Regions from separate parts of the Cohaesibacter gelatinilyticus genome, predicted to be linked through region 2. Evidence: predicted binding sites of a transcription regulator. Region 2 holds the regulator's gene; the other holds the start of a gene.
What was found. The regulator PhoB, encoded in region 2, activates phosphate uptake and scavenging genes when phosphate is short. The targets are predictions, from matches to a motif close to TGTCATNNANCTGTCAT.
Positions count from the first base shown of each region.

Region 1: the regulator PhoB is predicted to act here: its motif matches at 2,947-2,963, upstream of CRO57_RS07075 (RNA degradosome polyphosphate kinase).

Region 1 covers NZ_OBEL01000001.1:1,596,118-1,601,092, forward strand. Annotated here, with positions in the region: gene CRO57_RS07070 (Ppx/GppA family phosphatase) at 1-608, opposite strand, end outside; gene CRO57_RS07075 (RNA degradosome polyphosphate kinase) at 568-2,814, opposite strand; gene CRO57_RS07080 (HdaA/DnaA family protein) at 3,036-3,719, opposite strand; gene CRO57_RS07085 (AI-2E family transporter) at 3,785-4,894, opposite strand; gene CRO57_RS07090 (CDP-alcohol phosphatidyltransferase family protein) at 4,964-4,975, opposite strand, start outside.
Region 2 covers NZ_OBEL01000010.1:30,272-35,246, reverse strand. Annotated here, with positions in the region: gene pstA (phosphate ABC transporter permease PstA) at 1-68, shown strand, start outside; gene pstB (phosphate ABC transporter ATP-binding protein PstB) at 116-919, shown strand; gene phoU (phosphate signaling complex protein PhoU) at 999-1,697, shown strand; gene phoB (phosphate regulon transcriptional regulator PhoB) at 1,697-2,395, shown strand; gene CRO57_RS23565 (L,D-transpeptidase family protein) at 2,471-3,790, opposite strand; gene CRO57_RS23560 (PAS domain-containing protein) at 4,390-4,914, shown strand; gene CRO57_RS23555 (methyl-accepting chemotaxis protein) at 4,889-4,975, shown strand, end outside.

The DNA of each region.
Region 1 (4,975 bases), on a different contig from region 2:
ATCTTACGCGCTTGCTTGATGGAGCCCTTGGCCATATCGCTTAAACGCAGACCTCCAAGCGGATAGGTCGCACCCTTACCGAGCTCATTTCCCATCACACGGATCAGCTCAAGGCTACCTCCGCCCAGATCACCAGCTACACCTTGCGGATCCATCATCGCAGAAACGATACCAAGAGCCGAATGACGTGCCTCTTCTTCACCAGAAAGCACTTCTGCTTCCTGACCGCAAATCTCCTTCACACTTTCAAGGAAATCCGGCCCATTTGAAGCTTCGCGAGCGGCAGCTGTCGCAAGTATGAAAAAACGCTTCACCCCCGCTCGTTCCATCAGAAAGCGAAAACGTTTCAAGGCCTTGAGTGCACAAGTAACGGCTTTTTCATCGAGCTGGCCAGTTACAGCCACCCCCTTGCCAAGCCCACAAAGCACCTTCTCGTTATACATGGGCACTGGCGCACGGCTCAGCCTCTCATACATAACCAGGCGAACGGAATTGGAGCCAATGTCAATAACTGCCACAGGATTTGATCCCTTGATCAAACCTTGATTGGCATATTTGGTCAGCGATTTATCGCTGGACCCTGTCGGTAAAGGCGCGGGGTGCGTCATGTTCTAGCGAGTCACCTCGACCCGAAAGACTCGGGTTCGTCATGAAGAAATTATGGGCATTGAACGGTTCTTCACCGTCTGCGGCATGAATACGCCGTGATGAGCCATCTGGCAAGATCTCCCAACTCTGTTGGTTATCCATCAGATTGGCAACCATGATCTGATCCAGAACTTGCGCATGAACCGTTGGGTTCTTGATGGGGGTGAAAGTCTCACAACGACGATCCAGATTGCGTGGCATGAGATCAGCCGATCCCATATAAATCACGGCATCCGGGTTCGGTAATTCCTTGCCATTACCAAAACAGATGATGCGAGAATGCTCAAGGAAACGCCCAACGATGGATTTGACCCGAATATTACTGGAAAGGCCTGGCAATTGTGGACGCAAGCAGCAGATACCACGAACAATCAGATCAATCTTCACCCCTGCCTGGCTTGCCCGATAAAAAGCATCAATGAGAGTTGGATCGACAATAGAGTTCATCTTGCACCAGATTCGCCCTGGACGACCGTGCTGAACATGCTCGATTTCCTTTTCGATATAATCGAGCAAAGTTGCGCGCATTGTATAGGGTGAAACCAGAAGATGTGTCAGATCCTCCGGTTCTGCATAACCTGTGATGAAGTTGAACACCCGCGCCACATCCATGGCGGTCTGTTCATCAGCCGTAAAGAAACTGAGGTCGGTATATATCTTCGCGGTGATCGGATGATAATTGCCAGTACCGATATGACAATAGGTCACCATACGACCCTCTTCACGGCGAACAACCATCGACAATTTCGCATGAGTTTTCAGCTCGATGAAACCAAAGACCACCTGTACACCAGCACGCTCCAGATCCCGCGCCCAGCCTATATTGGCTTCTTCATCAAAACGAGCTTTCAACTCCACAAGAGCAGTAACGGACTTCCCGGCTTCTGCAGCTTCAATCAAAGCCTTGATGATTGGTGAGTTTTTGGAAGTGCGATACAGCGTTTGCTTGATCGCCATCACTTTTGGATCACGTGCTGCCTGAGTAAGGTACTGCGCCACCACATCAAAGCTTTCATAAGGATGATGGATGATGAGATCCTTCTCCTTGATGGCGGCAAAACAATCTCCGTTATGCTCACGAATCCGCTCTGGAAAACGAGCGATATAACGTTTGAACTTCAGATCCTCTCGGTTGATATCCACCAATTCTGACAGCTCATTCAGTGCCATCAAGCCATCCGTCAAAAACATTTCATCTGAATGGATATGAACCGCCTCAGCCACAAAATCACGCAATGTCGGCGCCATTGAGCCATCCAGCTCCAGCCGGATCACAGACCCACGACGGCGGCGTTTCAAGGCACTTTCAAAGTGCCGCACCAGATCTTCCGCTTCCTCCTCAATCTCGATATCGGAATCTCGGATGATGCGGAATGCGCCGATATCCTGCACCTCATAGGCCGGAAAAATACGATTGATGAACAAGGCAACGACCTTTTCCAGAACCACAAAGCGCTGGCTTCCCTCATCTCCTTCTCTCACAGGCAAACGGATGAAACGATCCAGACTGTTCGGCATACGCACAATAGCAGTCAGATCATCCCGGCCATTGGTGCCACGCAATGTCAATGCCAGCGAGAAGCCAAAATTGGGAATGAATGGGAATGGATGCGCCGGGTCCACAGCCAACGGGGTCAAAACCGGAAAAATGGACGCTAGAAAGACGCTTTCCAATTCCTTCAAATCGTCTTCATCAAGTTTTTCAGGCTCAATCAGAAAGATCCCCTCATCTTCCAATTCCTTGCGCAAGGCAACCCAACGAGTCTGCTGTCGCTCTGTCAGATCGGCCACGGCAGCATTGATCTTGACCAATTGTTGACTTGCAGTCAGGCCATCAGCGCTGACGGATGATACCCCTGCACGTTCCTGCCCTTTAAGGCCTGCCACACGGACCATGAAAAACTCATCCAGATTATTGGCAGAGATAGACAGAAACCGAAGACGTTCGAGCAAAGGATGAGAGGGGTTTTCAGTCTCTTCAAGCACGCGACTGTTAAATCCGAGCCATGAGAGCTCCCGGTTTACAAAACGCCCAGGACTGCGCATCAGGGCTTCGACTTCTTCATTTGTCGGAACCAGATCTTCCAACTGATCTTGAACATCCGCAACGGGTGCGGAAGGAGCAGCTTTGCCGCCATTGGCAGGCGTCAGGATAATTTCGGACATAACAGATCGGACCTATGGCATTGAGTATGCAGTTTCATCACCTTATTGCCGCGAACACACCACGACAACTGGCAGGCCTTTATCTGACATCAGTTCAAAGACTCACCAACCTAAAAAGGATAATGCCCTATCATAGCAATGTGATGACGTGGGTCAAAAGGCTTTGGATAATTGCCATAGGCAATTGGGCGTAAATCAGGCCGTAACTTTGAAAGAGAAGGCTAGCGTCCCTCTCCCTCCATGCGGCGAAGAATGTCCGCTGCAAACGGCCGTGTAATGGAGCGAGACTGGGCCATGGCTTCCCGATCAAGTGCCTCAACCAGTGTCAATGCTGCTGCAAGAGAACGCTCCATCCGCAAGACAATATAATCAATGACAGGCGGGTCCACCATCAACTGCCGATCTGCAAACAACTTGACCAGAACCACCCGCAAAAGAGTTTCATCAGGCTCATTCAATTCAACTGGTGTTGTGAGGCGAAGACGTGACGCAAGATCCGGCAAAGCGACACCCCAGCTCTCAGGCCAGGTACGCGCTGTGATCAGAACATATGCACCGGCTTCCTTCGCAGCATTGAGCAAATGAAACAGAGCTGTATCATCACGCTCAGCTCCATCGGCATCTTCGACAACAACAGCTCCGCCAGAAATAAGCGTGGTTGGATCACTATTATTGAGTTCATCCAGTGTGATGATACGCGCATTGCTCGCTTCTTGCCAAATACGAGCAAGATGAGATTTACCCGCCCCAACCGGACCTGCCAAAAGCACCCAGTAAGATGGCCAGTTGGGCCATTGATCAATCAGAGCAAGCGCATTGGCATTTGCCGGACCAGACAAAAAGTCATCTCTTCCCAAAGCCTCGTCATGAGGCAAATCAAGAGGCATTTGCTGGCCTTTACTCATACTCACTCATCTCTTTCAATCTTGGAAACAATCGTCACAGCGTGCTCTGACTGAGAATCACTGTGTTAGTTCTCTTGTGCCTCATCTTGGGCAGAGGACGCAATCAACAGTCCACTACGCCCTTGATAGATTGGGGATTGAAGATATTGCTCCAGCACATAACGTACAATCACGCCAATGGCAGCAGCAGCCGGAACAGCAATCAACATGCCGACAAAGCCATAAAGCGAACCAAACGCCAATAAAGCAAACATCAACCAGACAGGATGCAGTCCCACTCTCTCTCCAACCAGACGCGGCTGCAAAATATTGCCTTCCACAAACTGACCAACAGCAAAAATCCCCAAAGCAATGCCGATAGGCAACATATCGGGCCAGAATTGTACCACGGCCACACCACCGGAAACCACCAACCCCAGCGTTGCCCCTACATAAGGTATGAAGCTGATAACCCCTGCCCCCAGCCCGATCAAAAGTCCAAAATTCAATCCTAGCAATGACAGGCTGACCGCATAGAAAATACCAAGGATAAGACCGACCATGATCTGCCCACGGACAAATCCCGAAACGCTGTTATCAATTTCGGCCGCAAGTCGGCGAACGGTCATCTGGGAATCTCGTGGCAACCAACCGTCGATTTTGGCAATCATACGATCCCAATCATACAGCAGATAGAAGGCAACGACTGGTGTAATGACCATCAGTGCAACAATATCCAGCAAAGCCTGTCCGCCATTCCAGATCGACTGAATAAGCGCACCAATCCAGCTTGCCCCTTGCGAGACAAGATCCTTGATATTGGCCTGAACGGCAGCTGCATCCAATTCATTCAGGAAACGCGGTAGAATACTTGCACCTTGCCTGGAAACAAAGTCCTGCAACTTGGCAATATAGCCCGGCAAATTCTCGGCAAAACCAGACATCTGATGTGCAAGTACCGGCACTATAATCACAATTGCCAGCATGAAAATCAAAAGAAACAGAATCAGAATTGTCACCGTTGAAAGCATTCTACTCATGCCCAGTCGCTCAAAAGCATCAGCTATGGGATCCAGCAGATAGGCAAGGGCCATACCGGCAACAAACGGCAACAAGATTCCGCGCAACAAAAAAAGACACAGGCACAAAGCCAGTAGAGCGATAAACCAGAAAGTAAACTGCTTTTGCAAGGTCACCAGACCTACTCCTCTTGATACCCGAACGTTCGGTAGAATCTTGAAACAAGTTCCAGTTGGATCAACCAATCAATTCAACGT
Region 2 (4,975 bases):
TGGCATTTCTTGCCATCATGAACATTTCTGCGGTGCTGTTGCGGCGCCGGTTCGAGCGCCGCTGGTAGATCCAGTTGGCAGGAAAGATTTGACGTTTTAGAAAAAGGCCTTGATCATGCAAGATATGACACCGATCAAAACAGCCGAAGCTACCCCGCGCCGCGCCATCAAGATGTCTGGCAAAGGGGTAACCGTCCATTACGGCGCCAAGCAGGCTCTGTTTGGCGTGGATCTGGCAATTGAAGAAAACCAGGTGACCTCGCTTATTGGTCCCTCAGGTTGTGGCAAATCCACTTTTCTTCGCTGCCTGAATCGGATGAATGATACCATCGACATCTGTAAAGTAGGTGGCGAAATCAAGTTGGGCGACACCAATATCTATAACTCCAAAGTGGATGTCGTGGAATTGCGGGCGCGGGTTGGAATGGTGTTCCAAAAACCCAACCCTTTTCCAAAGTCCATTTTTGAAAATATCGCCTATGGCCCACGCATTCACGGTCTATGCCGCGACAAGACCGATATGGAAGAGGTGGTCGTCTCATCCCTGCAAAAAGCTGGCCTGTTTGACGAAATCAAAGATCGTCTGGATGAACCTGGCACCGGTCTTTCCGGTGGCCAGCAGCAGCGTCTTTGCATCGCACGCGCCATTGCAGTGAGCCCGGAAGTCATCCTGATGGATGAACCTTGTTCGGCACTTGATCCCATTGCAACCGCAAAAGTGGAAGAATTGATTGATGAACTGCGTGAGAACTACACCATCGTCATCGTGACTCACTCGATGCAACAGGCGGCTCGTGTCTCGCAACGTACTGCATTTTTCCATTTGGGTAACATTGTCGAAGAGGGTCAGACCGAACAGATCTTCACGACCCCAAAGGACCAGCGGACCCAAGATTATATTACCGGCCGCTTTGGCTAGCAAACATCCTCAGGATTGGTCGTCATTCCATCATCCCCTGATGCACTGACCGACCTCCTGTGTGAAGGAGAGGCAAAACATGTCTGATCATATTGTCACATCTTACGATGAAGACCTGAAGGAGTTGGCCAGCAAGATCTCAGAAATGGGTGGGCGTGCCGAACGGTTGGTCGAAGACAGCATCAAGGCCCTTGTTCTGATGGACATGGCAGGGGCAGCGGAAGCTGTCGAGAAAGATGTCATCATCAACAGCATGGATCAGGAGATTGAAGAAAAAGCCGTCCTGACCATCGCCCGTCGTCAGCCAATGGCACAGGATTTGCGAGAGATTGTCTCTGCCTTGCGCATCTCTGTCGATCTGGAGCGGATTGCCGATTTGGGTAAGAATATTGCCCGCCGTACATTGGCTCTGGAAGGCAAGAACCAGCCCAAGCAGCTGGTGCATGGTATTGAACATATGGCCGAACTGACCCTTGCTCAGCTCCGTACCATTCTGGATGCCTATACAGCTCGTGACGACATGTCCGCCATTGCCGTCTGGCATAAGGACCGCGAAGTGGATGCGCTTTACAATTCTCTCTTCCGTGAATTCCTGACTTATATGATGGAAGATCCGCGCAACATATCCTTCTGCACGCATTTGCTGTTCTGTGCAAAGAATCTGGAACGTATTGGCGATCATGTCACCAATATTGCTGAAACCATTTACTATCTGAATACCGGCCTTCCTCTTGAGGATCGCCAGTTTAAAGAAGACGAACACCTGGATTTGGACTGATGACTCCGAGTGTCATGATTGTGGAAGATGAAGAAGCCCTTAGCCTTCTTCTGCGTTATAATCTTGAATCTGAGGGCTATCATGTGGAGGTGGTTTCTCGCGGAGACGAGGCTGAAAGCCGTCTCCATGAAACACTTCCTGATTTGCTGCTTCTGGACTGGATGTTGCCCGGCCTTTCCGGCATTGAACTATGTCGCCGGTTACGAACCAAGCCAAGAACACAAAAGCTACCCGTTATCATGCTCACGGCACGCGGCGAGGAATCCGAACGTATTCGAGGCCTTTCAACCGGTGCAGATGATTACGTCGTCAAACCGTTCTCAGTGCCGGAATTGATGGCGCGGGTTCGCGCCATGTTGCGCCGCGCCAGCCCGGATCTTGTCGCCACCACACTTAAAGCAGGCGACCTGGAACTGAACCGCGAAACGCACCGTGTCAAGCGTGCCAACCGCGAAATCAATCTCGGGCCAACCGAATATCGGTTGCTTGAATTTTTGATGCAAAATCCTGGCCGGGTCTATTCTCGCGAACAACTGCTGGATGGCGTTTGGGGACATGATGTCTATGTGGACGAACGCACGGTTGATGTCCATGTGGGGCGTCTGCGCAAGACCATCAATCGTGGCAAGGCCAAAGATCCCATTCGCACCGTGCGAGGATCTGGCTATAGTTTTGACGATCAGTTTGCCGCCGAATGAGTTTCACTCCACATCTTAAGAACAAAAAGGCCGCCAGAGTTCAATCTGGCGGCCTTTTTTTCGAATGGCAGTGGTTCAATTGCGTTTGGCCACTTCCCTCAAACCCTTTTTCTTCTTGTCGGGTCCTTTGGGCTTTGTCAGTACTATAAAGTCGGTACCCTGATAGGTGGTTTCCTGACTTTTCCCTTTGTCTGAAATCGCCAGCGAGGATCCTGCAATCAGCAGCGGAGCAATGCGATCTCGCACTTCTTGAGGGATGATCAGACGGTCCAGCACGGCTTCTGCAGCAACCAATCCATCATCTTGTTCAATAGCCTCGATCCCCACACGTTTTTGCATGTTCGGATGAATGCTGTCACCGAGGCTCAATGCCAGCCAATTGGCGTTGGTACGTGCATCATTGGTTTCACTGACCGTAAACAGATGCGCACCCAGCGGCTTTTGTGGATCCTTGAAGCGCAAGGGAGCATTGAAGAGTGGTTTAAATTTCTGGCGCACATAGATGTGGCCTTCGGGCACCAATCCCTTGCCCGCCCTGCTATACAGAGCTTGCAACAATGGGCGGTCAAATTTGCCGTTCCAGTGTGCTTTTTCTGCCGGACTATCTTCTCCGATAAAACGACGAACAGCTGCAATGGTATTGCGCCCGGCAATGCCATCAACTGCACCAGCGTCATAGCCTTGTTCATTTAGCTCATTCTGGATATCACGAACCAGTGTCGTGGTAGAGCGGCGTGTAATCAGGATGCGGACCGGCTTGAGCGTCTTGTGGCGCTTTTGAGCTTTTTTCTGTCTTGCCTTCCAACCGTGCAATGCATGGCGGCTCAACAGACGCATTTCCAATCCTTGGCTATCTTCCTCAAGAGAAGGCTTGATGTCGCTTTGGTCAATACCGGGTTGAAACAATACATTATGTTGAATTGGGCTCGGGGCCACCTCGCGTTCGGCTATCACGACATGCGCACCACGGTTCGTGAGCGAGAACAAGGTCTTGGCGAACGAATTAGGAAGCCGCACACAACCATGGGAGGCTGGATAGCGCGGAACGCTGTTTGAAGCATGCAATGCAATGCCCGACCAAGTGAGGCGCTGCATGAAGGGCATCGGCGCATTATTGTAAAGATTGGAGAAATGCCTACGGCGTTTTTCCAGGATAGAAAAAACTCCTGTCGGAGTCGTATGTCCACGTTTGCCTGTCGAAACGTGTGATTCTGCGATCACTTCCGTTCCTTTGAAAACCTGCAATCTTTGGTCTGCACGCGAAACAATAATCTGGATTGGACGCAAGTCCGGCTTGGCAGAGGTATCTGCGGCAAGGCCTGTTTCACTTGCAACTGCACCAATCGAAAAAGCTCCCAACATTAGCGGAGCCAGCATGGCAATTGATTTGTTCATCCCACTTTTCCCCATTATCCCAACTATACGCCCACCGGGATACCAATTTTGGTTTAATATCAAACAATCTTTGCGGGTGACGTTAGCATGAAACTATCGCCAAGCGGTTAATAGATATGTCTCTTGCAATTGCTTGCTTGTCATCTACTTCTGAATGCTCGACCAACAAGTTATCCTGACCCTTGTCACTTCTGAATATCCCTCGATTACTCAAACATAAATCGGACAAATGTACTACTGCATGATGAAACCTCTTTCATCTGATTGAGAGCCATAGAATATCTACAGAGATTCTCGCATTTCTTATTTGACGCGATGCTTGGCAAATAGGTTCAATTTTCTTCACACTAATATCTGTCGTTTCTAAATACACCTAAATATCGAAGCCCTACCCAATTATCGAGATTTCCAACGAGCCTCTTCCTATTTCAGCTATATATTACCGCCATTCCATTACGTATTTTTATATAGAAATAGATTTTATCATTTCCCGCGGCAATTTCACTCAAGCTCTTGTCTTTTTTATATTTTCAACTCTTGGTTAATCTTTGCTTGGGACAGTTCCCAAAACCAGTTTTGGCCAATATTGGAGAATATCTGTGTCCACATCTCTGACACCAACTGGAGTGGAACGTTTTTTTGATGAAGGAGAAATCCTGGTCAGCAAGACAGACACTCGGGGCCGCATTACCTATTGCAACGAAATCTTTCGAGACATTGCAGGATACGACAATGCGGATCTGCTGGGAGAACCCCATAGCTGTGTGCGTCATCCGGAAATGCCACGTACCGTTTTCAAAATCCTATGGGAGGCATTGCAAGCCAAACGCGAGATCTTTGCATATGTGAAAAACCTCTCCAGCAATGGCGATCACTACTGGGTTTTTGCTCACGTCACACCATCCTATGATGGGAATGGCGATGTTGTGGGCTTTCACTCTGCTCGCCGATGTCCGGATCGCAAGGTACTGAATGAGGTAATCGAACCACTTTATCGGGATCTGATACGCCTTGAAACGAGTGAAAACAATCGTAAGAACGGCCTTGAGAAGGGCTTCGACTATTTGACCGATCTGCTAAAGAACAAGGGCTTGTCGTATGACCAATTTATCCTCACTCTCTAAAAGCCGATATCTTGCGCTTACGGCCTGTGCTCTGATTTTGGGTGCTATATTCTCACATTTC